Regions from separate parts of the Paenarthrobacter sp. NPDC089988 genome, predicted to be linked through region 2. Evidence: riboswitches for the same ligand, from Rfam matches in the RefSeq annotation. Region 2 holds a riboswitch; each other region holds the start of a gene.
The links. A riboswitch is a leader RNA that binds a small molecule or an ion and turns the genes downstream of it on or off. The one in region 2 is predicted to bind cyclic di-AMP.

Region 1: it holds a riboswitch for cyclic di-AMP, as region 2 does, so the genes downstream of both, ACIPV6_RS06625 (NlpC/P60 family protein) here and ACIPV6_RS14005 (C40 family peptidase) in region 2, are expected to answer to the same signal.
Region 3: it holds a riboswitch for cyclic di-AMP, as region 2 does, so the genes downstream of both, ACIPV6_RS09500 (hypothetical protein) here and ACIPV6_RS14005 (C40 family peptidase) in region 2, are expected to answer to the same signal.
Region 4: it holds a riboswitch for cyclic di-AMP, as region 2 does, so the genes downstream of both, ACIPV6_RS07695 (hypothetical protein) here and ACIPV6_RS14005 (C40 family peptidase) in region 2, are expected to answer to the same signal.

The regions. Positions count from the first base shown of each region.
Region 1 is NZ_JBIVGD010000003.1:262,756-270,613, forward strand. Features, by position in the region: gene ACIPV6_RS06615 (universal stress protein) at 1-24, opposite strand, end outside; gene ACIPV6_RS06620 (FAD-binding protein) at 438-1,169, shown strand; gene ACIPV6_RS06625 (NlpC/P60 family protein) at 1,370-2,149, opposite strand; cyclic di-AMP (ydaO/yuaA leader) riboswitch at 2,153-2,344, opposite strand; gene ACIPV6_RS06630 (copper resistance protein CopC) at 2,495-3,127, opposite strand; gene ACIPV6_RS06635 (NCS2 family permease) at 3,241-4,683, shown strand; gene hutG (formimidoylglutamase) at 4,842-5,792, shown strand; gene ACIPV6_RS06645 (hypothetical protein) at 5,845-6,330, shown strand; tRNA gene ACIPV6_RS06650 (tRNA-Cys) at 6,457-6,527, shown strand; gene ACIPV6_RS06655 (FadR/GntR family transcriptional regulator) at 6,615-7,358, opposite strand; gene ACIPV6_RS06660 (MFS transporter) at 7,569-7,858, shown strand, end outside.
Region 2 is NZ_JBIVGD010000011.1:36,644-44,501, reverse strand. Features, by position in the region: gene ACIPV6_RS14025 (molybdopterin molybdotransferase MoeA) at 1-989, opposite strand, end outside; gene ACIPV6_RS14020 (NTP transferase domain-containing protein) at 986-1,864, opposite strand; gene ACIPV6_RS14015 (HNH endonuclease) at 1,907-2,407, opposite strand; gene ACIPV6_RS14010 (NlpC/P60 family protein) at 2,649-3,413, opposite strand; gene ACIPV6_RS14005 (C40 family peptidase) at 3,510-4,205, opposite strand; cyclic di-AMP (ydaO/yuaA leader) riboswitch at 4,261-4,419, opposite strand; gene ACIPV6_RS14000 (M23 family metallopeptidase) at 4,566-5,396, opposite strand; cyclic di-AMP (ydaO/yuaA leader) riboswitch at 5,401-5,641, opposite strand; gene ACIPV6_RS13995 (metal-dependent transcriptional regulator) at 5,872-6,567, opposite strand; gene serC (phosphoserine transaminase) at 6,867-7,858, shown strand, end outside.
Region 3 is NZ_JBIVGD010000006.1:63,033-70,890, forward strand. Features, by position in the region: gene ACIPV6_RS09485 (ArnT family glycosyltransferase) at 1-669, opposite strand, end outside; gene ACIPV6_RS09490 (ArnT family glycosyltransferase) at 672-2,795, opposite strand; gene ACIPV6_RS09495 (glycosyltransferase) at 2,792-4,135, opposite strand; gene ACIPV6_RS09500 (hypothetical protein) at 4,307-5,146, opposite strand; cyclic di-AMP (ydaO/yuaA leader) riboswitch at 5,150-5,333, opposite strand; gene ACIPV6_RS09505 (ATP-binding protein) at 5,442-6,932, opposite strand; gene ACIPV6_RS09510 (response regulator transcription factor) at 6,936-7,676, opposite strand.
Region 4 is NZ_JBIVGD010000004.1:159,341-167,198, forward strand. Features, by position in the region: gene ACIPV6_RS07675 (hypothetical protein) at 1-518, opposite strand, end outside; gene ACIPV6_RS07680 (DUF6480 family protein) at 881-1,123, shown strand; gene ACIPV6_RS07685 (ATP-dependent DNA ligase) at 1,199-2,260, opposite strand; gene ACIPV6_RS07690 (hypothetical protein) at 2,308-2,541, shown strand; cyclic di-AMP (ydaO/yuaA leader) riboswitch at 2,671-2,820, shown strand; gene ACIPV6_RS07695 (hypothetical protein) at 2,824-4,353, shown strand; gene ACIPV6_RS07700 (AEC family transporter) at 4,548-5,468, opposite strand; gene ACIPV6_RS07705 (PucR family transcriptional regulator) at 5,626-6,840, opposite strand; gene ald (alanine dehydrogenase) at 7,051-7,858, shown strand, end outside.

The DNA of each region.
Region 1 (7,858 bases), on a different contig from region 2:
AACGTGACTGCCGTGCTGGTCCATGGGGCCCGCCTCTCCACCTGCTGCTTTTGTTCCGGTCATTCTGCCAGAGGTTTCACCCCGCAAGGTGACGCGCCCGGCCTGGTGCGAATATCCGGGGAAAGAGAAGTTCAGGGCATCCCCTTCCACTGCCCACTATTCTCGGTTGCCAAGGCCGAATCAAGGCGACTTTTCGCCGGTCGCATAACGGTCCGGGCTCGGTTTCAGGTGTGGTTGTTGGACTCTGGATGAACAAGTAAAAACACGCTGCCACTGAGGCTATCCACGGCCCTAAAAGTTCTGTAGTGTTCGAGTCACCGAATGGCCGGCAAGCGTGTTCCAGGACACACCCGGCCATTTGTTTGCGGACGCTGGGGGAGCTTGGACGCGAAACAACGCGATGCCTTCGGGCACACACGTCAAGGAGGAGCCAAGCAGTGTCACTCACGCCTGATTCCGGCACAGAGCGCACCACCACCGTGGTGATTGGAGCCGGGCTTTCCGGCCTGGCCGTGGCCAGCGAGCTCAGCCGCTACGGAGTTGGCTCAATTGTTGTGGATGGGTTTGGATCCCTGTCCACATCCGGTCCCTCCGTCCACACGGGAATGCTGCAGCGCTGCGACGCTGCCGACCCCGCGGCCATGCTGGAACGCAACCAGATCCTCCGGCACTTGCGGAACTACGCAGCCAGCCATCAGCTCGACGTGCGGAGCACCACCAAGGCGGTGCGCCTGGATTTCCTGGGAGCCAACCAGGGCCTGCAGCTTGGCGAGCGGGCCGTGCCAGGGCTCTCGGCTCCCGGCGTCAGTGGCCCCGGCCTGGCGACGGCGGGACTCGCACCCTTTGAGTCGGCACCGTTCGACTCAGCACCCTTCGACTTAGCACCCCGCCAGTGGGCCGTGCACACGGCCAGCGGCATCCTTCTGGCGGACCACATTGTGGTGACGCGCTGCGCCCAGAGCCACTTGCGCCGGATGTTGGCCGAACTGGGCATCGCGATCGGGCAGAACCTCGTGGCCGCCATGCGGGCGGTCGGGATGCACCTTGTTGGCGTCGGCGAACTTATCACACCCACGCCCAAGGAAGTGCTGCGGCAAGCGAAGGCCGTGGGACAGGCGATCTCGTCGAAGGTGGCGCTCCCGGCCGGACCGGGCATCGCGATCGCCTGAAGCTCCGGCACAGTGCCGCACCTGGAAACGGGCACCTCGGCCGCCTGACCAACCGGCATGCCCGCTGCTGCGAGCAGCCAAATGTCGCGAGCATCCACATGCCAGGGACCCCGAGTCCCCAGCAAGCCCTTAACAGCCAAAGGCCGGCACCCGGAGAGCAATCTCTCCCAGGTGCCGGCCTTGGTGTTTAAGCGTGAAGCTTAGGCGCCAGCGCGTACGTACGTGATGGGGCCGGTTGCGGTCAGCCAGCTGATCGGGTGGATGCCGGTCTGGTTGCCGTTGATGCCACCGCTGATGGCCTGGCCATTGCCGATGTAGATGGCAACGTGGCCGGACTGGACGATCATGTCGCCGGGCTGGGGATCGCTGACTACCTTGCCGTAGTTCATGAACTGCATCGGAGCGAGGTCACCCACGGGGATTCCTGCCGAGCCGAGGGCGCGCTCCACCATGGCGGTGCAGTCCTGCATGATGCCGATCTGGGCGTAAGCCGAGGCAACCATGGCTGCGTTGACGCTGCCGGCAGGTGCTGCTGCTGCAGGGGCCGCGGCGGCGGGGGCAGCCGCGGTAGCTGCAACAGTAGCCTTGGCGGTGGTGGCCGTAGTGGTTGCCTTCTTGGCCGGAGCCGCAGCCACCGGAGCCGGCTTCTCGATAACGGGAGCCGCGACGGAGGAAACCGCGGGGCGCTCGAAGTTGATGGTGGCCGTTGCAGCTGCGGTGACTACCTTGTTGGGGGTCTCCGCAACGGTTTCGGCAACCGTCGCCGGGCTGGAGTCGCGCTGGACCGGAGCCTGTGCGGGGGTCTCGGCAGCGTGGGCGGCAATGGAGCCGGTCAGGACAAGGCCGGAAGCTGCAGCAATGACGGCTGCCTGGCGGCCAGCGCCGGAAGCATTGCTGGCAACGGCCTTGGAGATGGAGATGAACGGATTGGGACGTGCGATGTCCGCCTTACGACGGCCGCGAAGAATGCGTGAAGACATGAAAAAGCCTCTCCCGATGCCTGCGAGGTTAGCTGTCGGATTCGGATGGGAGTCACCCGGTCACTATCCCCCGCTGTTCAGCGGAAGCCTCGTGACTTCACCCCAAGGCGCGCTCGATGGCGGCCTAAAATGGGTTCCCCGTCTCTGCCGTAGGTTTGTCTGCGAACGGATTCCGGACTGCGGCAGAGCTAGGCAATCAGGCCGGAAGTGCCCCAAAGATGGATCGGGCACAGGTACTACCGTAACGGATGATCACCCCAAAGTCACATTTGAGTAACGAGGAGTTCGCTTTGCGCGTGTCGCGGTAACCCTTTCGAGATTTTCGCAGGTATGTAGAAAACCGCGTCATTCCGCGGAATTATCGCCCTCAGCCTCGTTGGACGCGGCCAACTTCCTGCGGGCTGTAACGGCCAGGAAAACCACCAGGCCGACGGCCACCACGGCGAGGCCCACAATGCTCCAAGGGAAGGGCTGGGAAGCGGCCGGAGCCGACTCGCCGGAGCCGGTCCCCGGAGCGGCCGTTCCCGCGCTCGGAATCACCGCTCCCGAGGCCGAAGCGGACGGTGAGGCGCCCGCGGAGCCGCTCGCCGCCGTCGTGCTTCCCGCGGTGGCCGTGAACTTGAAGGTGCCCTCAATGGGGTGCGAATCGGAGCTGACGACGCGCCACACCACGGTGTACTCACCGGCCGGCGCTCCCGGACGCAACTTTTGGACTGCTTGGTTGTCGATGATTTCGACGGCCCCGTCTGCCCAGTTTTCGCCGCCCGCGGTGACCGTCATGCCGGAGCCGATCGCCAGCGGACGGTTGTTGAAAGTGATGGAGACCGACGCCGGCACGGCCGCCACGGTGGCTCCGTTGGCCGGAGTGGTGGACTCGGCCACGTCGTGCGCGGACGCGGGGGCGGCACCGAAAAGTACCGCCGAGGCGAAGGCAAGGGCGGCAACGACGGCGGCCAGAAGCGGGCGGATGGTACGCATGGGGCGGTTTCTCCTAATGTTGGCTTCCTTACAGACTAGGCGAATCGTCCGGGCGCCCCGTAGCCGCGGGCATAGGATTTGAGAGCACACTCACCCGATCCCCGGAGACCTTCATGCTTAAACAAGGTTCTGCCATAGACCGCTACTTCAAGATTTCCGAACGTGGTTCCACGTACTCACGGGAAATCCGTGGCGGGTTCGCGACCTTCTTTGCCATGAGCTACATCGTGGTCCTGAACCCCCTGATCCTCTCCGGAGCCGACTCCAGCGGAGCGTCACTCGGCTTCACCGCCGTCGCTGCCACCACCGCGTTCGTTGCGGGCATCCTCACCATCCTCATGGGAGCCTGGGCCAAGCACCCGTTCGCCGTGGCCACGGGCCTGGGCGTCAATGCCTTCGTTGCCGTCACCGTCGCTTCGCATCCGGGGCTGACGTGGCCGGACATGATGGGACTGGTGGTCCTGTCCGGCCTGACCATGCTGATCTTGGTCCTCACGGGGTTCCGGACCGCCGTATTCAAGGCCGTGCCGGAAGCACTGAAGACCGCGATCGTCGTGGGCATCGGCCTGTTCATTGCCCTGATCGGACTCGTCAACGCCGGGTTCGTCCGGCGCATCCCCGACGCCGCCGGAACCACGGTTCCCCTGGGACTTGGCGTGGACGGCAAGCTCATGGGCTGGCCCACGCTGGTTTTCGCTGTCGGCCTGATCCTGACCATCGCCTTGGTGGTCCGCAAGGTGCGCGGCGCGATCCTGATCGGCATCGTCGTATCCACCGCGCTGGCAGCGATCCTGGAATTCACACTGCACATCGGCCCGAGCTTCGACGGCAAGAACGTCAACCCCCGCGGCTGGTCCCTCGTGGCGCCGACGCTCTCCGAGTGGGGCGCGCCGGACCTGTCCTTGATCGGCAAGGCGAACCCTTTCGGCGCCTTTGAACATCTTGGCTTCATCGCCGCAGCGCTGCTGGCCTTCGTGATCCTGCTCAGCATCTTCTTCGACGCCATGGGCACCATGGTGGGCCTGGCCAACGAGGCCGGAACCGTGGACGAGCACGGCAACATCCCCAACGTGGACCGTGTGCTCCAGGTGGACGCCCTTGGCGCGATTGTTGGTGGCGGCGCGTCCGTCTCCTCCAACCAGATCTTCGTGGAGTCCGGTGCCGGCATCGGCGAAGGTGCGCGGACCGGGCTGGCGTCCATCGTGACCGGCCTGCTGTTCCTGGTGGCCATGTTCTTCACGCCGCTCATCAACCTGGTTCCGTTCGAAGCCGTTGCCCCCGCACTGGTGGTGGTGGGCTTCATGATGGTGTCCCAGGTGGGCAAGATCGACTGGCAGGACTGGGGCGTGGGCATCCCGGCGTTCCTGACCATCGCCCTCATGCCGTTCACCTACTCGATCGCCAACGGCCTCGGGGCAGGCTTTATCTCGTACGTCCTGATCCGCACCTTCCAAGGCCGCGCCCGTGAAGTGCACCCCCTGATGTGGGTTGTTGCAGCGGCGTTCCTGCTGTTCTTCGGCATCGGAACGGTGGAGGAACTGCTGGGCGTCAAGTAAGTCGCTGCGCCGAGTTGGCATTTGATGACAGTCCGAGGCTCCCGCATTGTCATCAAATGCCAACTCGCGGTTTTTTGAGGGGACGGATGTCCGGTATTTCAGACACTCCGGACCCGGAACTGCTGGCTTTGGCAGTCCGGGTCCGGTGTGCTTTAAGCATGGAAACCAGCGCCTTCACCGTAGATGTCAGCCCCACGCCGTGGACCGGCCGTTTTGATGGCGACGGCGACGAACACCGCCGCTGGTGGCAGGCCGTGGCTCCCCATACTCCGGAGGCCGCAGCAGCCGCCGCGCGTCCCGCCGTCGTGCTTGGCTTCTGCAGTGACGCCGGCGTCAAGCGCAACAAGGGGCGCGTGGGTGCCGCCGCGGCTCCGGCCGCCATCCGTGCCGCGCTGGGTCCCCTGGCCTTCCACCTGGACCGCGATGTTTTCGACGCCGGCGACGTGGTGGTTGAGGGCGATGCCCTGGAAGCGGGACAGGAGCGGGCGGGACGCGCCATTTCAGGACTGCTCGACGGCGGCAACCTCACCGTGGTGCTGGGCGGCGGGCACGAGACCGCGTTTGCCAGCTACCTGGGCGTTGCCGGCTCGGAGGCCGTGCGCAGCGGAAAGCGTTTGGGCGTGCTGAACCTCGATGCCCACTTCGACCTGCGGGACGAGCCGACACCGAGCTCCGGGACCCCGTTCCTCCAGATGGCCCAGGAGGAAGCCGCCGCGGGGCGCGAACTCCAGTACGCCGTCGTCGGTATTTCCGAACCCAACAACACGCGGACGCTGTTCGATACCGCCGACCGGCTCGGCGTGAAATACCTGCTGGACGAAGACTGCTCGCCGGAAGCCGTGGAGACCTTCGTGGCCGACTTCCTGGCCGGGATCGACGTGCTGTACCTGACGATCGACCTCGATGTTTTGCCCGCCGCTGTGGCGCCGGGCGTGAGTGCCCCGGCTGCATATGGTGTGCCGCTGCCGGTAATCAGCGCAGTCTGCAAGCAGGTTGCCGCGAGTGGCGCTTTGCTGCACCTGGACGTGGCTGAATTGAACCCCGAGTTCGACATCGACTCCCGCACCGCCAAGGTTGCGGCCCGGCTGGTCAACACACTCCTGGCATAGCTGTTTCCTTGCGGCCATCCTCCGCATAGCCTGTGGGGAGGGAAGGACGGCGATGAACGCAACTCCTGTGCAGAACAAGTGGCGCTGGGTGGCCGGGCCGGTGGCCGTGGCGCTCGGCCTCGCTGCCCACGTACTTTCCGGGGGCAGTGCGCCGGCCATTCCAGTGCTGTTGGGCTTCGTGGCCCTTGCGGCGTTGGGCGCGCAGCTCATTTCCCGGTGGATCCACGGGCCGCTGCTTTTGCTGCTGGTTTCCGGAGCCACGCAGCAGCTGCTGTTCTTCGGCTTTGATGCGCTGGGAGGTTCCATCCCCGGGCTCGGCTCCCTGGACCACCTTCACGGCACCGGCCAGATTCCAGCGGACCTGCCCGTCCCCGCTGCCGGGACGGCCGCTCTCCACGCCGGGGACCTCATGCTGTACACGCACGCAGCTGCTGCGATCCTCACGCTCCTGATCGGAGCCGGCGTGGCCAAACTGGCTGGGCGGTCGTGGCGGGGGCGCACGCTTCACGCTGCGCAAAGCCACGCAACGCGGACGTAATCCAGCGACCAGCGGCGTAGTCCGGTCGTCAGGGCGCGTAGCCTAACCGTCAGCCCGCGTAGCCCTGCGAAAACCGGGGCAAAGAACTTTGATTCGTTTGCCGGCCCGGGCCTAGTCTCGTTGGCACGTGGTGTACCCAAGAGGCCAGGGAGCTGCCTGCAAAGCAGCGCACGCGGGTTCGAATCCCGCCACCACGTCTGTTGGGTCCGTGGTCCTCACCGAGATGGCATTTGATGACAATGTTTGGCCCAAACATTGCCATTAAATGCCAACTCGCCGGAGATTTACTGGGCCGCGTCGAAGCCAGCGAGCAGGCGCCGGGATGCGGTGACCATGTGGGAGCGCATGGTCTTAGTGACAGCGTCGACGTCCCGGGCCTTCAAAGCCTCATAGATTGCCGTGTGTTCCTGGAGGGCCGCTTCCGCGTGGCCTTCGTCCGTCAGGGCGCGGTCCACCCAGATCCTCAGCAGCGACCGGATGCTCTGCAAGAGCTCCTCGAGGACCATGTTCCCGGAGGCGGCAGCGATCTCCCGGTGGAACGCCGCGTCTGCTTCGACATACGCTGCCAAGTCATCGAGGTTCTTCTCCATGGCATCGAGGTTGGCGCGCATGCGTTCCAGGGCCTCGTCGGGGACCCGCCCGGCGGCCAACTCCACAGCCTGCACTTCCAGGCCGCTGCGGAGTTCAACGAGTTCCCGCGTCCGCGGCTCCCCCAGCATCAAGCCCCAGCTGAGCGTGCGCGGCAAGAGTTCGGAGACGCCGTCGCGCAGGTACGTTCCGGAGCCTGGCCGGACAATGACGATGCCGAGAATCTCCAAGGCGGCCAGTGCCTCGCGAATGGCCGAGCGTCCGACACCCAGCGACGCTGCCAGCGTGCGTTCGGCCGGTAGCCGCGTGCCCGGCGCGATGTCGCCGCTGGTGAAGTAGGCGAGCAGTCGCTCGGCCACTTCGGACACGACGGAGCCCTGCTCCATGGGCGCCAGGGCCGCCGTCATTTGGGCCGCTGCGGCGGCAGAATTCACAGACATCCTCAAAGCGTAGCAACCGGATGACCAATCGAGAGGCAGCGTCGAGAGACACCAAAAAGAAAAACACATCAACCGGTTGACCAATTTAGATTCCAGTCCTATGGTTTAAGTCACAAGCTTCGTTTTGGCCGGACCCAGACCGGCAATCCACGAGTCAGCCCGGCGCATCCAATGCAGGATCTGCGGGGACACCAACATCTAGGAGTCAATGTGGACACCACACAATCGGTGGTAGAGAAATCCGCAATCAAGAAGGTGGCGGTCCGGCTGGTGCCGTTCGTCGCCCTGATGTTCTTCATCAATTACCTGGACCGCACGGCCATCTCCTTCGCCGGACCCAATGGCATGAACAATGACCTGGCGTTGTCCGCAGCCCAGTTCGGCTTTGCCTCCGGCGTGTTCTTCATCGGCTACATCCTGCTGGAAGTCCCCAGCAACCTGGCCCTCCACAAGTTCGGCGCCCGCCGCTGGCTTGCCCGCATCATGGTCAGCTGGGGCAT
Region 2 (7,858 bases):
GGGTTCCCCGGCAGGCCCAGGACGAAGCGGCCATCCGGCAGTTCCGCCAGAACGGCCGGGTGCCCGGGACGCATGGCGATCCCATCAATCAGCAGCGTCCCGCCCAACTCCGCTACGGCCCTGCGGAAATGGTCAGTTCCCGAGCGTCCGGTCCCGCCAGTAGTAATAACGACGTCGGCAGGCGGGTCTGCGTCGGCGCCCAGTTCCGTCTTGTCCAGTTCCGTAGTGCCCAGTTCCGTCATGCCCGCTTCCAGGGTGCCCGGCTCCGCGTCCTGCAGCGCCGCGAGCCACTCCCCGTAGTTATCGCCCACACGGACCAGCCCGCCGTCGATCCCGCCAAGGAGCTCCACCACCGAACCCAGCTGCGGCCCGAAGGTATCCCTGACCTGTCCGGGGGCAGGGACGCCCTGTTCAACCACCTCGGACCCGGTAAGGAGGAACCTCACCAAGGGTTTGCCCAGGACAGGGAGTTCGTCCAGGCCGGCCAGGGCCGCGACGGCCAGGTGCGCGGGGTTCAGCACCGTTGCCTTCTTCAGCAGGACCTCGCCCTCAGCAGCTTCCTCGGCCGCCTTGCGGATGTGCTGGCCGTTGCGCGGCTCCCCCGGCTTCGCGGTGCCGCCGAGCGCCAAAACCGGCAGGCCGTCGTCGTCCGTGGCGATGATGCCGCTTTCGCTGCGGAGAACCGCTTTGGCACCGGGTGGAATCAGCCCGCCGGTGACGATCGGGCTGGCCTGGTGTGGTGCCAGCCGCTGGCCGGGTTCGTTGAGGATCCACGGACCGCTGCCGTTCACGGCCCAACCATCCATGGCCGACGACGCGTAGTGCGGCATGTCCTGCAGGGCAAGCACGTCCTGGGCAAGGGTCCGCCCCAACGCCGCGCGCAGCGGAACAGGGCTTGCGGGTATGGGAGTGGCGACGTCGAACGCACGCTGCCTGGCTTCGTGCCAGGTATGCGCCGCATGGTGGCCCTGTTCGGGGGCCTCCGTCATTCGGTTTCGGCCCCGGGCTCCGCATACTGCTTGGCTACCTGGCGGGCAAGGTCGAGGGCGGCGGCCATGGCGGCATCTTCGTTGGCCTGGCCGATGCCGCGCGCCATTCCGGCCGCGTAACCCGCGATGAACGTGGTCAAGGGCGCCGCGGGACGTACCACGGAGTGCGCGGCCACGCCGGCTACGGCAAGGATCTCGTTGACGTCCACGTCCACGCCCTCAAGCTCAAAGGCCTGCAGCAGCATGCGGCACCATTCTTCGAGTGTCTCGTCCTGGCTTTTCACGTCCGCCTCCAAGTCGTTGTCAATGCCCAGGGCCGCGGCGTCCTCCCACGTATCCACATCGTCCGTGGAGCCATCGGGAACGGCAACAGCCAGCACGTTCAGCCTAGCAAGCAGCTTGAAGACAGATGCGTTCGTTAACGACTGGGCTGCACCGACTTCGCGTTCCAGTGCCTGCGTGCTGTAGATACCAAGGAGAGGCTGTTGCCTGCCGTCGGAAGACACTGCCATGGCTCCTTCGGTGCCATGATGCCCCTCAACTCCCTCAAGGATGGCCGCCACGCCCCGTGAGGCGTGCGGCATGTCGCAGGCCAGCACCAAGGTCCACGGAGCCGGATCAGCAGCCTCAAGTGCGGCAAGCCCCGCGGCAATCGCCGCCGCCGGTCCTGCGAATGCGGGCTCCTCGCGCGCGGACAGGATCCTTTCCGGAAGGCCTTCCTGGTGCGGCCCAACCACCACCGTCCGCGAAGCACCCCGGACTGCGTCCAGGGCGTGCGAAAGGAGGCTCGCGCCGTCGTACTTCAACTCCGGCTTGGGCACGCCACCGAGGCGGGTGGCCCTGCCACCCGCCAGGATCACGGCGTTGAACTCCATCCGCCCAGATTACCCGCAGGGACGGAGCACAACAGAAATCGATCAGGCAGCGGATTCCGGCAAGAGGAACGGGTCCCAATCCGGCGCAGGTTTCTCGAGTTCTTTGATCTGCCACATGGTTCCCGTGGGCACGCCGGGGGTGAACCGAAGTTTCCAGCCCATCTCGGCGAGCGTCTGGTTGCTCTTGGCGTTATTGCATTTCAAGCACGCCGCAACCAGGTTTTCCCAGGAATCCGCGCCGCCCCTGGATTTGGGGTGGACGTGGTCTATGGTGTGCGCTGTCTTCCCGCAATAGGCGCAACGGTGGCCGTCGCGGCGGAGCACCCCGCGACGGCTCACAGCGGTGATCCTGTTGTACCGGGGACGGATGTAGCGGTTGAGGAGAATCACGGACGGACGTCCCAGAATCTCCTGTGGCCCGACGACAGGTTCGCCGCCTTCGGCCACTACGCTAGCTTTCCCAGTCAGCACAAGGACCAGCGCCCGGCGGAAGGTTACTACCGCCAGCGGTTCATATCCAGCATTCAGAACGAGTGTGCGCATGCACGTACCTCTTCACGGCCGCACCCGTCAGGGGCACGAGGGCCGGCTGCCCTCTGCATGTACGGGCTGTGGATCGACACCATAAGGGTAAGCACTTATATGCCGTATCAACGAATTTTCGGACCGGTTCCCGGGCAGTGTCGGCGAATGTTCATGTGCGGGCCACCTTGCCTGGCCCTCTGCGGGGGCTTAAAGCGGAACGCCCCGCAGGGATTCCTGCGGGGCGTTCAAAGAATTTGTATCAGCCGTTCACGCGGATGAAGACCGGGCCGGAGCCGACGTTCACGCTGAAGAGTGCGGTGGTGGATCCGTTCCATCCACCGTGCACTGCCATGCCGTTACCGACGTACACGGCGATGTGTGCCATTCCACCGTAACCACCGTTGGCGTAGTACGCGAGGTCGCCCGGCTGCGCTTCGGCGGCGCTGACGGTGCGGCCGAGGGAGAGGTAGCCGGCGGGCCAGTCGTGGAAGTTGATGCCCACAGCGGCCAGCGAGTTGGTTACCAGCATGGTGCAATCCTGGGTCACGCCGAGCTGGGCGTAGGCCGCCGCGGCGATGGCAGCACCGAGGCCACTGGACGCCGCTGGAGCTTTGGCGGCCGTGGCCGGGTTGCTGACGGCCACGGTGGCGCTGGCGCCAGTAGTAGCAGTGGAGCCGGACGCGGCCTTCTTTGCGGGCTTCTCAACGACGGGAGCCGGAGCCTCCACTGTGGTGACGACCGGGCTCTCGTAGGAGATGGCCACGGTGGAATCGGCAGCGATGGTGGACTGAGTGACTGCCTGGACGTCCAGGGCCGTGGTGGCGGTGGACTCACGCTGGACGTTGGTATCGGCGGCGTTCGCAGCAACGCCACTGGTCAAGACCAGTCCTGAAGCGGCAGCGATCACAGCTGCCTGGCGGCCCACGCCACCGGCGTTGTCGCTGACAGCCTTCGCGATCACGGCAAGGGAGCTGGTCTTGGGGGCCTCAGCTCGGTGCCGTGCAACCTTGTGTGCACTGGTCATTTTGATCTCTTTTCGTTTCCGCACGCGGTTGGGGCACGTGCGGTTTGTGGGCAAGCCAGCACTTGGGGGGCATGCTGGCGTACCCCGAACGGGGTTTTAGCGGAGGGTGAAGAATGAAGACGTGCCGGTGGAAGCCACCGAGTGAAGCAAGGTGCCCTGGCTCGGGTTGAGGGCGCTGATCATCATGCCGTTGCCGACGTAGATGCCAACGTGTGCGCCGCCGTTCTGCATGACCAGGTCACCCGGCTGCGGAGTGCTGGTGGCCTTCATGGCAGTCCAGGCGTTGACGCGGGGAATGCTGATGCCGGCCTGGGCGTAGACCCACTGGGTGAAGCCGGAGCAGTCCCAGCCGTTGGGGGTGGTGCCGCCCCAAACGTAAGGGTGGCCGATGCCCGTGTAGGCGATTGCGGCGAGGCCGGAAGCTGCGGCACTGGAGGCCGTTTCCTTGGCGTTTGAAGACTGTGCGGTGAGGGCGCCTGCGGCCTGGCCACCAGTGGTCTGGTTACCAGCGGTCTGCGAGCGCTGGGTGGTCTGCGAAGCGCGCTGGATCTTCGGGGCTTCCCTGGTGGCCACAACGGGGCTCTCGAAGGAAACGGTGGCCGTGGGCTCAGCAGTGACAACCTCGGTGGTGAGGAGTTGCTGCGTGCTCGTCTCGGCCTTGGAAACATCGGTGTCCGCTGCCTGGGCCGGAAGGCCGACGCTGAGGACGAGGCCGGAGGCCGCCGCGAGAACTGCGGCCTGGCGGCCAACGGTTCCGGCATTCGCTGAAACAGCCTTCGAAAGAGTGTTCAACGGGTGAACCGTCTCGGCGCGGTGGCGCGCAGAAGTAGTGCGTGATGACACGTAGGTAGCCTCTCCCAATGCCTGCGAGGTGAGCTGTCGGATTCGGATGGGAGTCATCCGGCCACGCGCTTCGGGAAGCTTTGTGACTTAACCCCAAGGCCTTCTCTCGAAGACCAAAAGTGGTTCCCCCGCCCCTGCCAGACGAATTATGCGAACGGACCCTGAGTGGTGGCAGAGCTAGGCAATCCACTCAAGTGCATCGGCCCCCTAAAAAGCCGATGCGCTTTAGACGGTACAACAGTTGAACACGAATGTCACATTCAGGTCACGGGGTGTGTCGCGAATGCGAGAGACGACCATCGACTTTGCTTAGAGCCAGCCCATGGGGTCCACGACTTCGCCGTTGACCTGGACCTCGAAGTGCAGGTGGCAGCCCGTGGAGGCACCTGTGGTGCCGCTCAGGGCTACGACGTCACCGCGGTTAACAGTCTGGCCAACCTTGACGTTGAACGACGACAGGTGGTTGTACGTGGTTTCAAGGCCATTGCCGTGATCCACCACGACGCGGTTGCCTCCGCCGTACTCGTGCCACCCAGCGAACGTGACCTTCCCGGCCGCTGCAGCGTGGACCTGGGTGCCGCACTGGGCAACGAAGTCCTGGCCGCGGTGGAAGTCGCCGGTGCCGCCGGTCAGAGGACTGACCCGGTATCCGAACGGAGAAGCCGTGGACAGCGTGTCCAGCGGGCTGCCAAGGGTGCCTTTGGAGGAACTGGCCTGGATGCTGCCGACGGACTGGGCGCTGAGCAACTGCTTGAGCTTGCCGTCGGGATCGGCTTTGGTAGCCACCGCCGCACGGCTGAAGTCGATTTTTGCCGATGCTTCCGCGGAAACCTCAGGCTGGCTGCCACCGGAGACGGCAAGGGCAGCTTCTGTTTGGCCCGACTCGGAGGTGGCCATAACGGGGCTTGTGGCTGGCAGACCGACAGTAAGGGCGAGGCCTGTGGCAGCCAGTGCCACTCCGGCTTTCTGCCCTACGCCACTGGCTGCGGCGAAATCGGCAACCTGGCGCAACGGGCTCTTACGGCGGCGCACCTGACGCTGGGTGTCGCGGGGCCGGATCTCCGTTACGACGCGGGCTGGCCGCAGCTCAGCAGCGGGGCCGGACGCGCGTCGGCGGCCCCTGACGTTCTGCGATGTCAAACTCTGTTCCTCTCTAGAAAGCCTGCGAAGTTAGCTGTCGGATTCGGATCAGAGAGTGCAAAGACCCGGCCCGCACGCAGCGCATACGGCACACAGGTATCCCGGAGGAAATTGCGTAAGTAGGCACTGCTGCTGCGGACTTCACCCCAAGGCTGCTTCTTCAGGCAGCCGATGGTGGTTCCCCCGCCTCTGCCAGTAGTGGATAACACCCCTGATCTGCTGGCAGAGCTCGGCTCCAGATCAGGTAACGCTTTGGTATCGGCGCTAGAAGATAACTATAGGGGATTAAGGCCTTCGGTAATAAATTCGTTATCTTCCGGAGCGCCGCTTTACGGGGTGGGCCCTTAGCATCTTTCGGCGGAAACTGCAGGTCACACCGTTGCACCCGATGATCTTAGTGAGATCAGACACTCCGGCCCGGTACCCAGAAGAGGCACCCATCCTTTTTCGGAAAGGTGCCTCGAAAGTCCTACGCTCAGCCAACCGCCACGAAGACGTGGGCTGCAACTTCGGGGGGCAATTCGAGGGCGCCCTCGATGCCGGGGACGCGGACGGAGATGTACTCCCCTACCCGTGCCAACGAGACTGCCGCACCCGGCCGGATCCCGCCTTCATCGAGTTGGGTCAGGAGTTCGGGCTCAACCTGGATGGGTTCGGCCAACCTACTCACCACAACCCGTGAATCCGTGGCATAGCCGTCCATCGCCTGGATGAGGTTGACGTCACCCTTCAAGGAGATCTGGCTGGCCCGCCCACCGAGTGCTTCCAGGCCCGGGATCGGGTTTCCATAGGGCGACTCGGTGGGGTGCTCAAGCAACTCGTAAAGCCGGCGTTCAACCCGCTCACTCATTACGTGCTCCCAGCGGCAGGCCTCGTCATGCACATAGGCCCAGTCCAGGCCGATCACATCGGCCAGGAGGCGCTCGGCCAGACGGTGCTTGCGCATCACCTCGGTGGCCCGCTTCCGGCCAACCTCGGTCAACTCCAGATGGCGGTCATTGGAAACAACCACCAGGCCATCGCGCTCCATGCGGCCGATGGTCTGGGAAACAGTGGGACCGGAATGGCGCAGGCGCTCGGCAATGCGGGCCCGAAGAGCAACGATGTTCTCTTCTTCAAGCTCCAAGATGGTACGAAGATACATCTCAGTGGTATCGATCAGATCCGTCATCCAGCTCAGCTCTCCTCGAACGCAGTTCTCGCGTAGTGTCCACCGTACCGCGTCCAGACGAGGCGGTCGGTCCCGTGGCGCCGCCCCATGACGCTTCCTCCAGCTTAGCTTATTTGGAATTACTCTGAATAATCCTCATCCGCGTTCCTGCGCACCCGGACAGCACCATTCCACGTGGCGGACTATGACAACCGCAGGTTCCTGCCCGCGCGCCGAGTCAGGCAGAATTGGGGTGTCGAAGGAGCAGTTGATGCCACCTGCCACGACCCATCTTTGACCGATACCCATTGGAGCCACCCGTGAGCGACAACAGCATCACCATTCCCGCCGACCTGCTGCCCAAGGACGGACGCTTCGGCGCAGGACCGTCAAAGGTCCGCCCGGAGCAGGTCGAAGCCCTGTCCGCCGCAGCCACCACCATCCTTGGCACGTCCCACCGCCAGGCACCGGTGAAGAACCTCGTGGGCTCGATCCGCGAAGGACTCAGCACTTTCTTCCGCGCCCCGGAGGGCTACGAAGTTGTTCTTGGCATCGGCGGCTCCACGGCGTTCTGGGATGTCGCAGCGTTCGGCCTGGTAGAGAAGAAGGCCCAGCACCTCTCCTTCGGGGAGTTCGGTTCCAAGTTCGCGGCGGCCACCAACAAGGCTCCCTTCCTGGATGCATCCTCCATCATCAAGTCCGAGCCTGGCACCCGTCCGTCGCCGCAGGCCGAGGCCGGTGTGGATATCTACGCCTGGCCCCAGAACGAGACGTCTACGGGTGTCTCGGCTCCGGTCAAGCGCGTTGACGGAGCCGACGAGGGCTCGCTGATCGTGGTGGACGCAACCTCTGCCGCCGGTGGCCTGGACGTGGACGTCGCAGAGTCCGACGTGTACTACTTCGCCCCGCAGAAGAACTTCGCTTCCGACGGCGGCCTGTGGCTGGGACTCTTCTCCCCCGCTGCGCTGGAGCGCGCTGCCCGGGTGAAGGCCAGCGGCCGCTGGATCCCTGACTTCCTGGACCTGCAGACAGCGATCGACAACTCCAAGCTGAACCAGACCTACAACACGCCGTCGTTGTCCACACTGGTCACGCTGGACGCCCAGGTGCAGTGGCTCAACGGCAACGGTGGCCTGGACTTCGCCAGCAAGCGCACGGCGGACTCCGCCAGCCGCGTGTACTCGTGGGCTGAGGCCTCCGAATACGCCACGCCGTTCGTGGCCAACGCCGAGGAACGCTCCAACGTGATCGCCACCATCGACTTCGACGATTCGATCGACGCGGCGGCGATTGCCAAGGTGTTGCGCGCCAA
Region 3 (7,858 bases), on a different contig from region 2:
GAACACGCCGGCGAAGACCAGCCACCTCAGCTTGTCCTCCTGGACGGATCGGACCACCCCATAGCCCGCGGCGGTCATGAGCAACACCAGCAATGCGTCCGGGTTGTTGAACCGGAACATGAGCGTGGCCACGGGAGTGAGGGCCAGAACGGCCGCGGCGAGAAGGCCCGCCCGGTGGGCGAGGCGGTCATTGCCGGTGGCGGGAAGGGCTGCCCGGCGGATGGCAAGGTAAAGGATCCAGGCCGTGGCCACGCCCATCAGTGCCTGGGGAACCAGGATGCTCCACGAACTCAGGCCGAACAGCCGAACGGACAGGCCGGTGATCCACAGGGCTGCCGGCGGTTTGTCCACGGTGATGGAGTTGGCGGCGTCGGAGGAACCGAAGAACCACGCCGTCCAGTCCTGGGAACCGGCCTGGGCCGCGGCGGAGTAGAACGCGTTGGCCCAGCCGGAGGCGCCCAGCCCCCAGATGTACAGGATTGCGGTTCCCAGGAGGACGGCACCCAGTTCGAGGCGGTTCCGGAGGAGTCCGGCGGAATTGGCGGCAGAGCCCTTGGCCAGCCGCGGTCCCCGCCAGCGTATTCCTCGCCTGCGCAGTCCCCGCTGGCTGGTTGCGCTCGCCGTTGGATCCTGACGGGCGTCCGGGCGTGGCTTGAAGTATGTTGTCACGGTCAGTTCACCAGCTTGTAGACGGTGGTGCTGCCCACGGTTTGTGCTTCATAGTTGGCTGCCACCCATGCGGCCACTTCAGAGTTGCCGCCCCGGCCGCCACCGCCCATGCCGCCGCCACCCATCCCCCCACCGGAGATGAAGTAGCTGATCTGGCCCTTGTCCACTATGTCCTGGAACTGGGCCAGGGTGGGATAGGGGTCGCCGCCGTTCCAGCCACCCAGGGCGATGACGCTGGTGTTCGAGGCGAGTTCCAGGTCTGCTGCCTGTGTTGCTCCGGAGACGATCGCGGACCACTTGGTAGTGGTGGATTTCAGCAAGGCTGTCAGTTCGGCGTTGGCTGTGCTCCCGCCCCCGGGTCCGCCAAAGCCACCGGCTCCGCCTCCGGGGAAGCCGCCTGCGGCCGCATCCTCTGCACCGTTGGTTGCATCGGGAACTGTTGCGTCGGGAAGCGTGCTGCCCGAGGGCGCTTCACCAAGACCGGCAGTCCCGCCCAGCCCGTTTTGCGCGTTGCCGAGGTCACGGTTGCGGCCGTCGGTTCCGGCGCGTGTCCCGAAGCCACCGCTGGCCGCGCCCGCGGGTCCCGATGTCGGAATGGAACCCGAATGCGGGGTCGCGGCAGTGGCAACCGTCCAGGCGCCGGTACCCAGGCCACTGGCAAGCAGAGAGACCACCACGACGGCGGCCGCCGGCAGGCGTCGGAGCGTGCCCTTGAGCGCGGAGGCAGTGAGTCGGTCCACCCGGAGCAGCAGGGCGACCGCCGCGAGGACGCCGAGGACCACAACGAGGATGCGTAGCCAGGGCAGCCACGTGGCATCCCGTCCCAGCAGTATGGCCGACCAGAGGGCGCTGCCCAGCACCACGACGGCCAGGACGATCCGGGCCGCCCATGAGTCGCGGCCGCGCCACAGCTCGACGCAGCCTATGCCGATCAGTGCGGCGATGGCCGGTGCCAGCGCCACGGCGTAGTAGGGGTGGACGATGCCGCTCATGAAGCTGAAGATTCCAGCAGTGACGAGCAACCAGCCGCCCCACATGAGGAGGGCAGCCCTGCTCCGCGAGGTACGGATTTCGCGGCGGGTGAACCACAATCCGGCTACAAGGAGGATGAGGGCGGCCGGGAGCAGCCAGGAAACTTCTCCGCCGAAGCTGGTGCCGAACATACGGCCCAGGCCGGCCGCGCCACCGAATCCGGCATTGCCGCCCATGCCTCCGCCACCGCCGGGCATGCCGCCCCCGGCACCACCTTCGCCCGATCCGGTGATGCGGCCCAGGCCGTTGTAGCCGAACGTGAGTTCAAGGAAGCTGTTGCCCTCCGACCCTGCCATGTAGGGGCGCGCCGAGGCGGGGGTCAGCTGGAAGATCGCAATGTACGTCCCGGCAACAGCCACGATTCCCGCTGCGGCGGCCAAGAGGTGCAGGATCCTGTTGCGGAGCGTTGTGGGAGCTGCCCACAGGTACGCGAGCGCCAGTCCGGGCACAATCAGGAAGCCTTGGAGCATCTTGCTCAGGAACGCCAGCCCAACAACGGCACCGGCCGCGGCAAGCCACTTCCAACCCGCCTTCTCGATGGCCCGAGTTGTCAGGTAGGCGGCCAGCACCAGGCACAGCGTGAGCATGGCGTCCGGGTTGTTGAACCTGAACATCAGCGCTGCAACCGGGGTCAGAGCCAGTGCGCCACCGGCGATGAGGCCCGCCGCGGGTCCGGCCACGCGCTTGACCGCCAGGTACAAAAGCCCGACGGCGGCCACTCCCATGAGTGCCTCCGGGACCAGCATGCTGGTGGGGGAGAAGCCGAAGACCCTGCCCACGAGCGCGGGAATCCAGAGGGAAGCCGGTGGCTTGTCTACGGTGATGGCGTTGCCGGCGTCGAGCGAGCCGAAGAACAAGGCCGTCCAGTCCTTGGTGCCGGCCTGGATGGCGGCGGCGTAGAAGGAATTGCCGTAGCCCGTGGCCGCGAGGTTCCAGAGGTAGAGGAAGGCTGTCGCCACGATGAGCCCGGCGGCGGAGGGGCGGACCCAGCGAGCCTGCCGACCGAACGCCAAGCGCTGCAACCGTGATTTGGTCTGCCGGGTGGCCACGGGTTCCGCTGCGGTGGCCGTGCCCGGTTGGAGTGCGGTGATCACTTCGCTGCCACCTCCGTGGCCTGGTCGGGCGTCGCTGCCAGCGTCGGGCGGCGGAACACCCACAACCGGAACAGCAGGAACCGGGCCACCGTTGCGGTGAGGTTCGCCCCAACCACGGTTGCCACCTCAACCCAGCGGTCCGGCGTCGTGCTTCCATGCACCAGGGCGAGCGCACCGGAGGTGAGCGCCAAGCCGATGCCGAAGACGATCAGCCCTTCGAAGTGGTGCCGTGCGTGGTTGCCGCCGTGGATGCCGAACGTGAAGCGGCGGTTGGCGGCGGTGTTGGCCACGGCGGTGATGATGAGCGCCAGGAAGTTGGCGAGCTGCGGGTCCATGAAACCACGGCAGAGCAGGAAGATCACAAGGTAGGCCACGGTGGACACGGCACCGATGAATCCGAAGCGAACCAATTGCCCGAACAGGCTGGTGCGCGGCGTGGCCTCGGAGGTCCGTGAGGAAGCGGGGAGCGGTCCGCGGGCCAGTGCGGCACGAAGTTCGGGAACGGGGATGCGCCCGGTGACCAGGTCGCGCGTCAGGCGCGCCATTCCGCGCAGGTCCGCTAGTGCGGTACGTACGACGTCGACGCTTGAGTTGGGATCGTCGGTCCAGTCCACGGGGACTTCATGGACGCGGAGTCCGCAGCGTTCGGCGAGGACCAGCAGTTCGGTGTCGAAGAACCAGGCGTTGTCCAGCGTGTGCGGGAGGATTTGGTGGGCAACGTCAGCGCGGATGGCCTTGAAGCCGCACTGCGCGTCGGAGAACCGGGCGCCCATGACGGTGTGCAGGAGGACGTTGTAGCTGCGGGACACGAATTCGCGCTTCGGCCCGCGGACTACCCGGGAGTTGCGGGAAAGCCGGGTGCCGATGGCCAAGTCCGAGTGCCCGGAGATCAGCGGGGCCAGCAGTGGGGCCAGGGCGGCGAGGTCGGTGGAGAGATCCACATCCATGTAGGCCAGCACGGGAGAAGGCGACGCGAGCCAGACCTGGCGGAGGGCGTTGCCCCGACCCTTTTCCTCGAAGCGCATGACGGCAATCTCGGGGAGTTCGCGGGCCAGTCGCTCGGCGATCTTCAGGGTGTTGTCCGTGCTTGCATTGTCCGCCACCGTGATGCGAAAGGAATGCGGGAAAGTGTCCACGAGGTGTCCGTGCAGGCGGCGCAGGCACTCCTCGAGGTCTGTTTCCTCGTTGTGGACGGGAACGGTGACGTCTAGGACGGGAACCGTGGTCCGGGTGTCCACGGGAGAGCGCCGCATCTGCCGGTGGGGCAAGGCAGGAGCGGCGGAGTGCCCCGCATGGGCGGGGTTCGGCAGCGCACTGGTGGCTGGATCTATAAGCGTCATGCATCCACAGTGGAGCCGCCGATTGTGAGGGCTTTAGGCGGAAGCTGTGACGGGACTGTGTAACTGAGGCGCGGCCGGACATGCGAAAGCCGCCCCCGTTCACGCCGTGCGCAGCAGTTGGGGTTGCTGCGCGCGGCGGGAACAGGAGCGGCTATCGGAAAGCTTCCGGGCTTAGTACCAGTTGTTGGCCAAGTGGAAGGCAAGGGCTGCGGACGGCGAACCGTAGCGTTCCTTGATGTAGTTCAGGCCCCACTTGATCTGGGTCTGGTAGTTGGTCTGCCAGTCGGCTCCGGCGGATGCCATCTTGGATGCCGGGAGCGACTGGACAATGCCGTAAGCGCCACTGGAAGCATTGGTGGCAGTGGTCCGCCAGTTGGATTCCTTTTCCCACAGGGTGTTGAGGGCGGTCATTTCGCCCGGGCCCCAGCCGTAGTTGGCCAGGATGCTGGCGGCATAGGCCTTGGCTGCTGCGGGATCGTCGATTGCCTTGGGGGCAGCGGCGGCGGCTGCAGCTGCTGCTGCCGCCTTGTCAGCGGCGGCCTTTGCTGCGGCGTCGGCGGCGGCTTTCTCGGCTGCTGCCTGTGCTGCGGCAGCCTGGTCGGCGGCGGCCTTCTCTGCTGCTGCCTTGTCAGCGGCGGCTTTGTCCGCAGCGGCCTTCTGGGCGGCGGCCTGCGCAGCTGCTGCCTTGGCCGCGGCGTCCTGCTTGGCAGCATCTGCCTGCGCAGCGGCCTCTGCGGCAACATTTTCGCGGGTCTGGGGGCTAACCTGCGCAGCGGCCTGGGTCTGGGCGGCCTGGCTCAGTTCCGGCAGGTTGAACGCGGCATTGGCGGCCTGTCCCAGCGAAGCGACGCCGAGTGCGGCGGCAACGACGCCGGCTACGACCGACATGCGGTGGCCGGCCTTGCCCTGGCGCGCGGCGTTCTTCAGAACGGCCTGCGACTTGGTCAGGGGAGCATCGTTTTCGTCGCGATGACGCGCGGAATGGCGCGTCTGATCCTTGAATTCAGACATGTGTGATTACCTCTCAGCGCCTGCGGAGTTAGCTGTCGGGTTCGGATGAGGTCATCCGGCCGCGCGCGTAGCAGCGGCTTCACCCCAAGGGCCGGCGCAATGCCTGGCCCGGAGACTCTGGGTCCCCCGTCTCTGCCTCGATGAGAACGGAACTCCGGGAAGTGGCAGAGCTCGGCGCATCCCGGGTGCGGGCCTCTTGGGGCGACCCACCCTTTCGACGGTACAGGAGGATTTTGCTTAAGTCACATTTAGGTAACAGAGATCACGACGGCGGTGCGTCGCCTTGCCGGTTTCGTTATACGCGTTCACTGGTCACCGAAGGGAGCCGCAGAGCGAACTCCGTGCGCCCCGGTTTGGAGGTCACTTCGACGCTGCCACCGTGCGCTCCGACGATCGATTCGACGATCGACAAGCCCAGCCCTGAGGTGCCCTCCGACCCCGAACGTGCCGCGTCGGCCCGGGCGAATCGGGAGAAGATCCGGCCCTGGAAATCCGCGGGAATGCCTGGCCCGTTGTCCGTCACGGTGACCACTGCACTCCCGTCCGCGCTCAGCATGACGCCGGTGACCACAGTGGTGCCCGGATCGGTGTGCTTGCGGGCGTTGGACAGCAGGTTGGCCAGCACCTGATGAAGTTGCGTGCCGTCTCCACGGACCGTGATCGGTTCGTCGGGAAGCTTGAGCTGCCATACGTGGTCCGGGGCCATCACTTTCTCGTCAGTCACGGTTTCAATGACCAACTGCGTCAGGTCCACGTCCGTGACCTTCAAAGGCTGCCCTTCGTCCAAACGAGCCAGGAGCAGCAAGTCCTCCACCAAAGTGCTCATCCGTTCCGATTGGCTTTGGACGCGTGCCAGCGACTTGCGGCCATCCTCGGTGAAGTTCTCGGTCATGCGCAGCATCTCGGTGTAACCCCGGATGGCCGTGAGGGGCGTACGGAGCTCATGGGAGGCGTCGGCAACGAATTGCCGGACCTTGGTTTCACTTTCCTGCCTGGCTTCGAGGGCGCTGGCAACGTTGTTCAGCATTTGGTTGAGGGCATAGCCCACGCTGCCTACTTCGGTACCAGGGTGTGAGGCCGACGCGGGTACGCGCACCGCGAGAGCTACCTCGCCGGCGTCGAGTGGCAGGCGGGAAACCTTGGTGGCCACTTCGGACAGTTGCTCCAGCGGCCGCATGGTCCGCCGGATAATGACGGTGCCGGCCAGCCCGATCAGTACCAGTCCACCCAGTGACACGAACACCATGGTCCAGACGAGGGACGCTTGGGTGCTCTGCTTGTCAGCAAGTGGCAGGCCTGTCACGATCACGTCGCCGTAGGCCGTCTTTACGGCGACCAAGCGGTAGTCGCCGTTGGACAGCGAACGGTCCACGGGTCGGTTGTCCAGGGGGAGGTCCAGCAGGATCTGTTTGTCTTCGGTAGACAGAGTGGCACGGTTTCCGGCGGCATCTATGAGCCCGGCGCTGCTGACGGTCGATCCGCTGATCCGCGCATTCAGGGTTCCGGCGCCCTGCCCACGGGCTTCGAGGGGGTCCGGCCGGCCGTTCGGGAAGCTCGACGGCGGTCTGCCGAAGTCGTTTGCGCGGCTGGACGCCTGCTCCAATTGCTTGTCCAACTGACGGTTGAACACCATGTCCATGGACGCATAGCTCACTACGCCCACCGCCCCGCAGATGGCAACGAGCAGTGCCATGGCTACGAGCACCAGACGGGTCCGCAAATGCCAGGTGGATGGGTCCAGCCAACTCCGCTGCGTCTTCCTGGCGACCCCTGAGAGTGTGGTCAAGGCTTAGTCCGCGGGCTTGATGACGTAGCCTGCGCCACGAACGGTGTGGATCATGGGCGGGTGGTTGGCCTCGATCTTCTTGCGCAGGTAGGAGATGTAGAGTTCCACGATGTTGGCCTGTCCGCCGAAGTCGTAGTCCCACACGCGGTCGAGGATCTGGGCCTTGCTGACCACGCGTTTAGGGTTCTCCATGAGGTAGCGCAGGAGCTCGAACTGGGTTGCCGTGAGGGCGATGTCCTCGCCGGCCCGGGTTACTTCGCGGGTGTCCACATTCAGGGTGAGGTCGCCCACCACCAGTTCTGCGGTGTCCATGGCGGCAACACCTGAACGCTGCACCAAGCGGTGAAGGCGCAGCAGCACTTCCTCCATGCTGAACGGCTTGGTCACGTAGTCGTCACCGCCCGCCGCCAGGCCAACGATGCGGTCCTGTACGGCGTCCTTGGCGGTGAGGAAGAGGGCGGGGACTTCCGGGGCGAACGCGCGGATCCGGTTAAGGACCTCGACGCCGTCGAATCCGGGAAGCATGACGTCCAGCACCAGGACGTCCGGGCGGAAGTCTTTAGCGAGCTTCACGGCTTCTGGTCCGTCGGCGGCCACGGCGACGGACCAGCCGGCCATGCGGAGGCCCATGCTCATGAGTTCGGCGAGGCTCGGCTCGTCGTCGACCACCAGGGCGCGGATGGGGGAGCCGTCCGGGTGGGAGAGCTGGGGAAGGTTGTTGGTCATGGAGTGCGGGGATGCCATGTGACAACTCTCCAATCTGCTGGTTTGCCGGCGCTTTGCCGGTCCTGTGAGGACCCTGTGAAGTCAACACTAGCGAGGTGGGAGTCCTGAAACACGCGAATCCACAGGTCACAGGAGGGACTGCTCCTCAACACAGCTTCCGCACAGCCAGGCAGCCGACTCTGGGGCCTAAGAGGACCAAC
Region 4 (7,858 bases), on a different contig from region 2:
CCGGGGAGCGGAAAGCCAGCCACAAAAGGCTCATGATGGGCAGCCCTGTTTCGTGCGGCATGGACGATGGTGACGACTCCCAATGTCCAGGTCCTTGTGAATTTCACGCCGTCAGCCGTAGCCGCCGATCTTCCACCTCGAAATGCCCTGTTGAGGCAGCTATTCCAAAGAAGCTCATGCGACGCCCGAAATCGCTGTGGTTCCCGCCCTACATATCCCCCCGGTTCCAAAAGTCCCTTCCAGAAGCCGAACATCAAGCCTGCAATGAGGTGGCCGGAGGTGCGCCGTCCCTGCGGCAATTTCGACCAGGCCTCGGCCAGCTTGTTCCGGCTCGGCCCATCCAGCCCAATGTCTGCCGTGTACCAGAAACGCCCGTAGGCAATCTCCAGTTGCTTGGCCATAGCGTTCCTCACGGCCACTTCCACGATTGCGATGTCGGCCAAAAGGGCTGCCGAAACGTCACGATCCCAAATATAGAGCTGTCTCGCCAGCGAGTGATCGTACGAGGCAGCGGCCATGTACGTTGCCATGCGGACTGGGGTGATGGCCTCGTCGAGGGCGCGGCTGTGGGCGCCGTTGGACCAAGTTTGGGCATTGGTCAGTATTCGGCGCTCCTTGCTAGACTGCAGATGAAGTCCCCGGACCCGCCTCTCTGGACATGAGCCATGATGCGGCCGGGGTTTTTTGTACGCCCATTCTAGGTAAGGGGCCGAAACAGAACTCTGCAAAAACCATCTTTTCCACAGGCCTCTCACTGAACGGGAAAGACTTTGAGCGCGAGGAACGGCGTGGCGCCGGGCTGCCCTTGTTGGACGCGGGGCCCGAGGCTAGGCTGGCAGGGCAGTGCAAATCATAAGGTTACTGAGGAAGAGGTTTGGCCATGACGAGCTATGACCCCGAGGACGACCCCCAAACGTTCGGCGTTTCCGGCGCCGCAGAGCCGGACAGCATCCACGAGGATCCGGACATGCGGCAGGACGAAGACCAAGACCCCGCAGCCTCCTCGAATCCGGATCCGGAAGACGGCAACATCACCGGACTGGAGCCGGGCGGCGGAGTGCCTCCGGGAGAAACCCCTCCCGGTGAAGGCAGCATGAGCGGCGACCAAGGCCACGAGGAGTAACCGCTCCACATCAATCGCCAGGCCGCTGCTCCGTTATGGGCAACATCGAGATAGCGGCTTGGCGGCGATTGGGCGCTATTTCAGCCGCAGGATCTCGCCCAGATCGTAGTCGGCCGGTTCCTCCAGCTGCGAGTAGGTGCAACTGTCCGGAGTCCGGTCCGGCCGCCACCGACGGAACTGGGTGGTGTGCCTGAAGCGATCGCCCTCCATGTAGTCGTATGCCACCTCGATCACGAGTTCCGGGCGCAACGGCACAAAGGAAAAGTCCTTCCCGGCACTCCACCGGCTTTGGCCACCGGGCATCCTGGATCCCCCGGCGGACTCCTGGTTGGCCCATTCACCCCACGGATGCTCGGCGAATTCCACCTGGTATGGCTCCAACTCGGCTACCAAGGCTTCCCGCTTGGCCATGGGGAACGACGCCACGACACCCACATGGTGCAGGTGGCCTGAGTCGTCATAGAGCCCCAGCAACATGGACCCCACAACCTTGGCTGTTTTGTGCCAACGGAATCCTGCCACCACGCAGTCAGCCGTCCGTTCATGCTTCGTCTTGAACATCACCCGCTTGTTCGGCTGATAGGTGCCGTCCAGCGGCTTGGACAGCACGCCGTCGAGCCCGGCTCCCTCCAGTTGCACGAACCATTCCTTGGCGCGGTCAAGGTCGGTGACCGCAGGCGTGATGTACACGGGCGGTTCGGCGTCGGCGAGCGCCTTCTCCAGCGCAGCCCTGCGTTCGGCGAAGGGCCGTCCTGTCAGGTCCTCATCCCCCAGGGCGAGCAGGTCGAACGCCACCAGCGAGGACGGTGTCTTCTCTGCGAGCATCCGGACGCGGCTGTCGGCCGGGTGGATTCGCTGCTGGAGCCCCTCGAAGTCCAAACGGTTGCCGGAAATGAGGATGATCTCACCGTCGACTACGCATTTCTCCGGGAGGTTCTTTTGGAGCGCGTCCACGAGTTCGGGGAAGTAGCGGGTCATGGGCTTCTCGTTGCGGCTGCCGAGGACGATCTCGTCTCCGTCCTTGAACACGATGGTCCGGAAGCCGTCCCATTTAGGTTCGTAGTGCCCCACATCCGGGATGTCGGGCACGGACTTGGCGAGCATGGGCGAAACGGGCGGCATCACAGGCAGGTCCATAGGATCATGTCTACCGGCCAGTACATGCCCAAAGCTAGTGTTGACCCATGGATTTGTTGGCCGTGCTGGCTGCCGTACTCTGCGGTCCCGCCCTCGTGGCGCTCCTTTGGATCTGGACCCGGCGCCGGAGCAGTAAGCGTCCGGTGAAACGCGCAGCCTTGGCGGGCGTCCTCGGCATCGTGGACGAGATCTACCGCCCCGAAACCCACCTTGCGCACCAGGTACAAAAGGTCCAGCATGAATTGCCGGCTAGGGCGCCAGCACCGAAGGGTAGGCGATAAGGTCACCTCGAATCCTTGGACGTTCCGTCCGTTACATTAATGTGACTTTACTTCCCTGCTCCTGTACGGTCGAAGGGCGACCCCGATCTCCGCTGGGCCGCTTCCGGGCTGACGCCGAGCTCTGCCGCATCCCGGAATCCGCCAGATCCGCGGCAGAGACGGGGGACCCAGAGTTCCCGGGCCTGCATTCCGCAGGCCCTTGGGGTGAAGCCGCCACGTGCGGCCGGACGGCCTCGTCCGAACCCGACAGCTAACCTCGCAGGCGTTGAGAGGCAATCACCCATGTCCCCAACCATGGATCAGCCGCGCCGTGCCCAGGAGGCCACCGAGCGCACCAAGCCAACCGGACGCCGTCGGGCCCAACCCAGCGGACAGTCCCCCACCAGCGTTGAAAGCACGACGGCGGCATCCGCCGCTGCTGCCAATCCCACCGCTCCTGCGCCCACCGCTCCTGCGCCCATGACGCGCGCGGAGCGCCGCGCGGCCGAGCGCGAGGCAGCCGCCCAGGCTGTCATCGCGCCGGAAGCTTCGGCTTCGGACGATGTTGCTGCTCCTGCCTCAGACCACGTGCCCAGCACGACGGCGGACGATGCCCCTCGGATTGCGTCGACGACGCCCGGGCCGCCGACGTCCGCGATCCCCGTGGTGCAGCCAGCCGAGCCTGCTTCTGAGGCAGAGGCCGCTCCGGCGACGGCCGCCATCCCGGTGGTACAGCCCGCCGAGCCCGCTTCTGAAGCCGAAGCTGCTCCCGCGACGGCGGCTATTCCGGTGGTACAGCCCGCCGGGCCCACCTCCGAAGCCGAAGCCGCTCCCGCGACGGCCGCTATTCCGGTGATGAAGCCGTCCGAGCCTGAACCAGCCACCGCATTCATTCCGACAGTCGCCGCCCCGGCGATCGGCGCATCCGAAGCCCATCCTGAGTCCAGTGCCCAGCCGAAGACGCCTGCACAGATTGCCGCTGCCGCAACGGCCTCCGCGGGCTTGGCAAGCCAGCAGGCCAGAGCGGCCAAGGCAGCTGACGGTTCACAGCCGCGCAGGGCCGCCACTTTTCCCGGTACGGCCACGTCAGCGAGCCCGGCCACGTCGGCCGCCACTGGCAAGTCGACCACCGCAAGCAAATCGGCCTTCGGTTCGTTTGGGGCGTCGTCCTTCACCCGGGAACCGCACTCGGTCCTGACCAAGGCCGCTTCCGTGAAAACGATGGGCCAGCGCATGGCCGTCGTGGCTGGAGCGCTGGGCTTGGTCCTGACGGTGGGTACGGTCAGTCAGGCCTTGGATCTCCCGCTGTTCGGCCAGGACAACCAATCGCAGCAAGCCAGCGGCTCTTCCAAGGACGCCGACGGGCGGGCAACGGGCACCGCATCCCCCGGCCCGACGCCGTCGTACACCACGGCTTCGTCTACGTCCGCAGCCACGACCGACGCGGGCCAGCCCTCAGCCGACGCGGCACCACCCGCAGCCGAGGCACCTGCTGCCGCACCGGCGTCGTCGGCAGCTGCTCCGCAGGTTTCGCTGGCAGCACCCAAGTGGGTCCCGTCCACGACTCCTTCGGCCGTTGCCCCGGTGCCCGGAGTAACTTCCCCGGTCCCGAGCCAGCCTGCAGCGCCGCCGTCGGACACCATCACGGCACCGACGCCGACCCCCACCACTACTCCGACACCCACAGTCACACCGACGCCGACGCCTACACCCACCCAGACGTCCAAGCCGAGGCCCAGCAACGACCCAAAAGCAAGCAGCGCCCCGACGACCAGTGAGCCCACCCTGAGTGTGGACGGCTTGCTGGACCTTGCCAAGGAGGCGCTGAAATGAGCACGCGCATGCCTCGGACAACCACGCACATCGGCTGGCACGGCCGGTACTGCAGCAGCAGCCGGACGGCGTCCTTCCGCCGCCGGATGGGCCGCTGGAGTTGCCAGCGCTTGCGGCGGTCGTAGGATCCAGAGCAAGAAAATGAGGCAGTCACCCGCGCGGGTGGCTGCCTCATTCGCATTGCCGCCGCCAAGTCACCCCAATAACCAGGCGACGACCAGAAGCGCCGCAACGCAGAGCACGGTGGTGCACAGAATCACATCCCGGGCCACAACCGTGCCGCGGCCATAGGGAGAAGCAAAGAGGAACACGTTCTGCCCAGTAGGCAGGGCGGCCATAATGACGCTTGCCAGCAAGTGGTTGCCGTCCAATCCAAAAACAAACCGCGCCAGAACCCACGCCACCACGGGCATGCCTGCCACTTTGAGAAGCGTGGCCACCAAGGTCTCCACCCTCCCGTCCCCCTGCTGCAGCGGCGCCTTCCCTGCCAAGGACATGCCGAAGGCCAAAAGAACCATGGGCACGGCAGCCCCCGCCAGCATGTCCACGGGCTTCTGCACCAACTCCGGCGCGCGCCAACCGGTCAGGGCCATTGCAACGCCAAGACCGGATGCAATGATCATGGGGTTGCCCAGGGGTTGGAGGATGACGCGCTTCCAGTGGATCTTTTCGCCACCCGCCAGGCCAAGGATGGTCACATAGAAGGGCGCCAGGACCAGCAGTTGCACCAGGAGGACCGGGGCGACGTGCTGGGCCGTCCCTACGGCATAGAGGGAAACCGGGATGCCTATGTTATTTGCATTGGCGTAGCTGCTGGCCATGGCACCGACCGCCGTTTCCGCGACGGAGCGGCGAAAGAACAGGAAACTCAGCAAGCAATAGAGAAGCCCCACGATCACCGCGGAGAGCAGCGCGAGCGGGGCATCGATACCCAGCGCGGCACGGATATCGCTGCCGGCCACCACCGTGTACAGCAACGCCGGGTTGGTGATGTAGAAGGCCGTCTTGGTCAAGGCGCCTTGGACGTCGGGCGACAGCACCTTCAATCGCACTGCCACGTATCCCACGGCGATGACCGCAGAAATGATGAGGATTCCGGAAACAACGCCGCCCACACTGATCCTTCCGAGAAGTGAGAAACCGTTTTCTCAGAGTAGGCGGACGGCAGCCCGGCTGTCCATTTGGTTCTGGTGCGCGGCTTGGGGCACGGCGTGCGGCTCAGATGCGCGGCGTGCTGCTCGGCTGCCCGGGGCGCGGCTCAGCCGGCGGGGGTCAGATCCGGGGCCGCCCGGCCCAGCGCCGCGCTTTCAACGCTGCATGCAGCTCCAGCCGGATGGCACCGCCCAGCGGATCCGCTCCGATGAGTTGGCGGATCTTGCCAAGCCGGTTGTAGATGCTGCTGCGGTGCAGGTGGAGTTTTGCGGCGACGTCCTGGACCGAGCCGTCGTTGTCGTACAGCAACTCGAGGACGGGAAGCAGTTCGCCGTTGCGGTCGTGGTCCTCGAGGGCGCGGAAGTGCACGGATCCGGCGTCGTCCCAGCCGCCAGGTGCCTGCAGCCGGTCGAACAATTGGTAGACCCCCACGGACTTGCTGTCCACGAGCTCGCCGAGTGGAAGATCAACAGCAGCAGCCTGGGCGGCCACCTTCGATTGGCGGTAAGCACCTGCGAGTTGCCGGATCACCTGGATCGGCTCGCTGATGCCCAGGATCACGCGATCCACTTTCCGCCCGGCGCGCTTGGCCAGTTCCAACTGGTAGTGCACCAGGACTTGGGCGTGATCGGCACGGCCGCCGGATTCGCGGAACAGCACCACGGAATGGGTCTCGGTCCCGGCACTGAACAGGGCCGCATCAACGCCGATGGTCGACTGCAACGCGGCGGAACGGTGCGTCAGCGTGGCCGCGAGAGGGTCGACGGCGGACCCGGCACCGTCGGCGTCCAGTATGGTCACTACCTGCCAGGGGCCGCGGCCTTGGATTTCCTTCCACCCGGCAACGGCGGCCACTGCGTTGGATTCTCCGCCGCAGGCCGCCAGGAACTCCTGTTCCCGGCGCCTCCGGAATTCCGACTCGGCCGTGTTCGAGTCGAGCAGGAGCCCTGCCAGCAAGTCCAACTCGTCACGGACCCCTGGCAGTTCGGCGAGTATCGCCGTCGCGCTTTGCTCCTCAAGGTCCTGCTGGACCCATAAGTAGCCCACGCGGAAACCGCGGACCAGCAAGGGGACGCACACCCGGCCCAGCATGCCGAGCTCGTCGTTCGCCGGCACCACAACGGGACGCACCGCCGTCGCAATTCCGTGGGAGAGCTGCCACGCGCTGACGTCGCTTGGCACCTTCTTGCTGAGCAGGAAATTTACGCGGACGCGGTCGGCGTGCGACTGGTTGGAACTGTAGGCGAGGAGGACGCCGTCGAGGTCTTCAAGCGAGAGTCCGCGTCCCAGCTTCAATGCCACGCGTTCAACGATTTGCTCCACGTCTTGCTGCATCCGGAAAGCGTACCAACACCAGGCGACACTTGACGCTTGAGTGCTCGACAAATGTCGAGCCTGAAATCCAGAAAACCTTGAATTTCCGCGGTTTCTGCCAGCGCACTTCAGCAGCGTCCATGTCGCCTGCCTCACAGCCGGATCTATTCTGGAATCACAGCCCACAGCAACAAATCCGGCCTTAAGAGGCCGCTGACGATGGAGCCCCACATGATCATTGGCGTCCCCAAGGAAATCAAGAACAACGAGTTCCGCGTAGCCATCACGGCCGCCGGCGTGCACGAGTTCCGCACCCACGGGCACACCGTCCTAGTGGAGCGCGGCGCAGGCCTCGGATCCGGCATCACCGACGAGGAATACTCGATCGCCGGAGCCGAAATCGTTGCCGACGCTGACGACGTTTGGGGCCGCGCAGACATGGTCATGAAGGTCAAGGAACCCATCAAGGCCGAGTACCACCGCTTCCGCAAGGGCCTGATCCTCTTCACCTACCTGCACCTCGCCGCCGAACCCGAGCTCACCGCTGAGCTCATCAACTCCGGCGTCACGGCCATCGCCTACGAAACCGTGCAGGAAGGCCGCACCCTCCCCCTGCTAGCCCCGATGTCCGAGGTCGCAGGCCGCCTGTCCGTCGTGGTGGGCGCGTCCTCCCTCATGGCCCCGGCTGGCGGCAAGGGCATCCTCCTGGGCGGCGTACCGGGCGTCCGCCCGGCCAAGGTTGTTGTCCTCGGCGCCGGCGTTGCGGGAACCAACGCCGCTGCCATGGCGCTGGGCCTCGGTGCTGATGTCACCATCATGGACATCAACATCAACCGGCTGCGCGAACTCGACGCCCTCTACCAGGGCCGCCTGAAGACCGTCGCCTCCAACGCCTACGAGATCGAGAAGTCAGTTGTCGACGCAGATCTCGTGATCGGCTCCGTCCTGATCCCGGGCGCCAAGGCTCCCAAGCTGGTCACCAACGAACTCGTGTCCCGGATGAAGCCGGGCTCGGTGCTGGTGGACATCGCCGTGGACC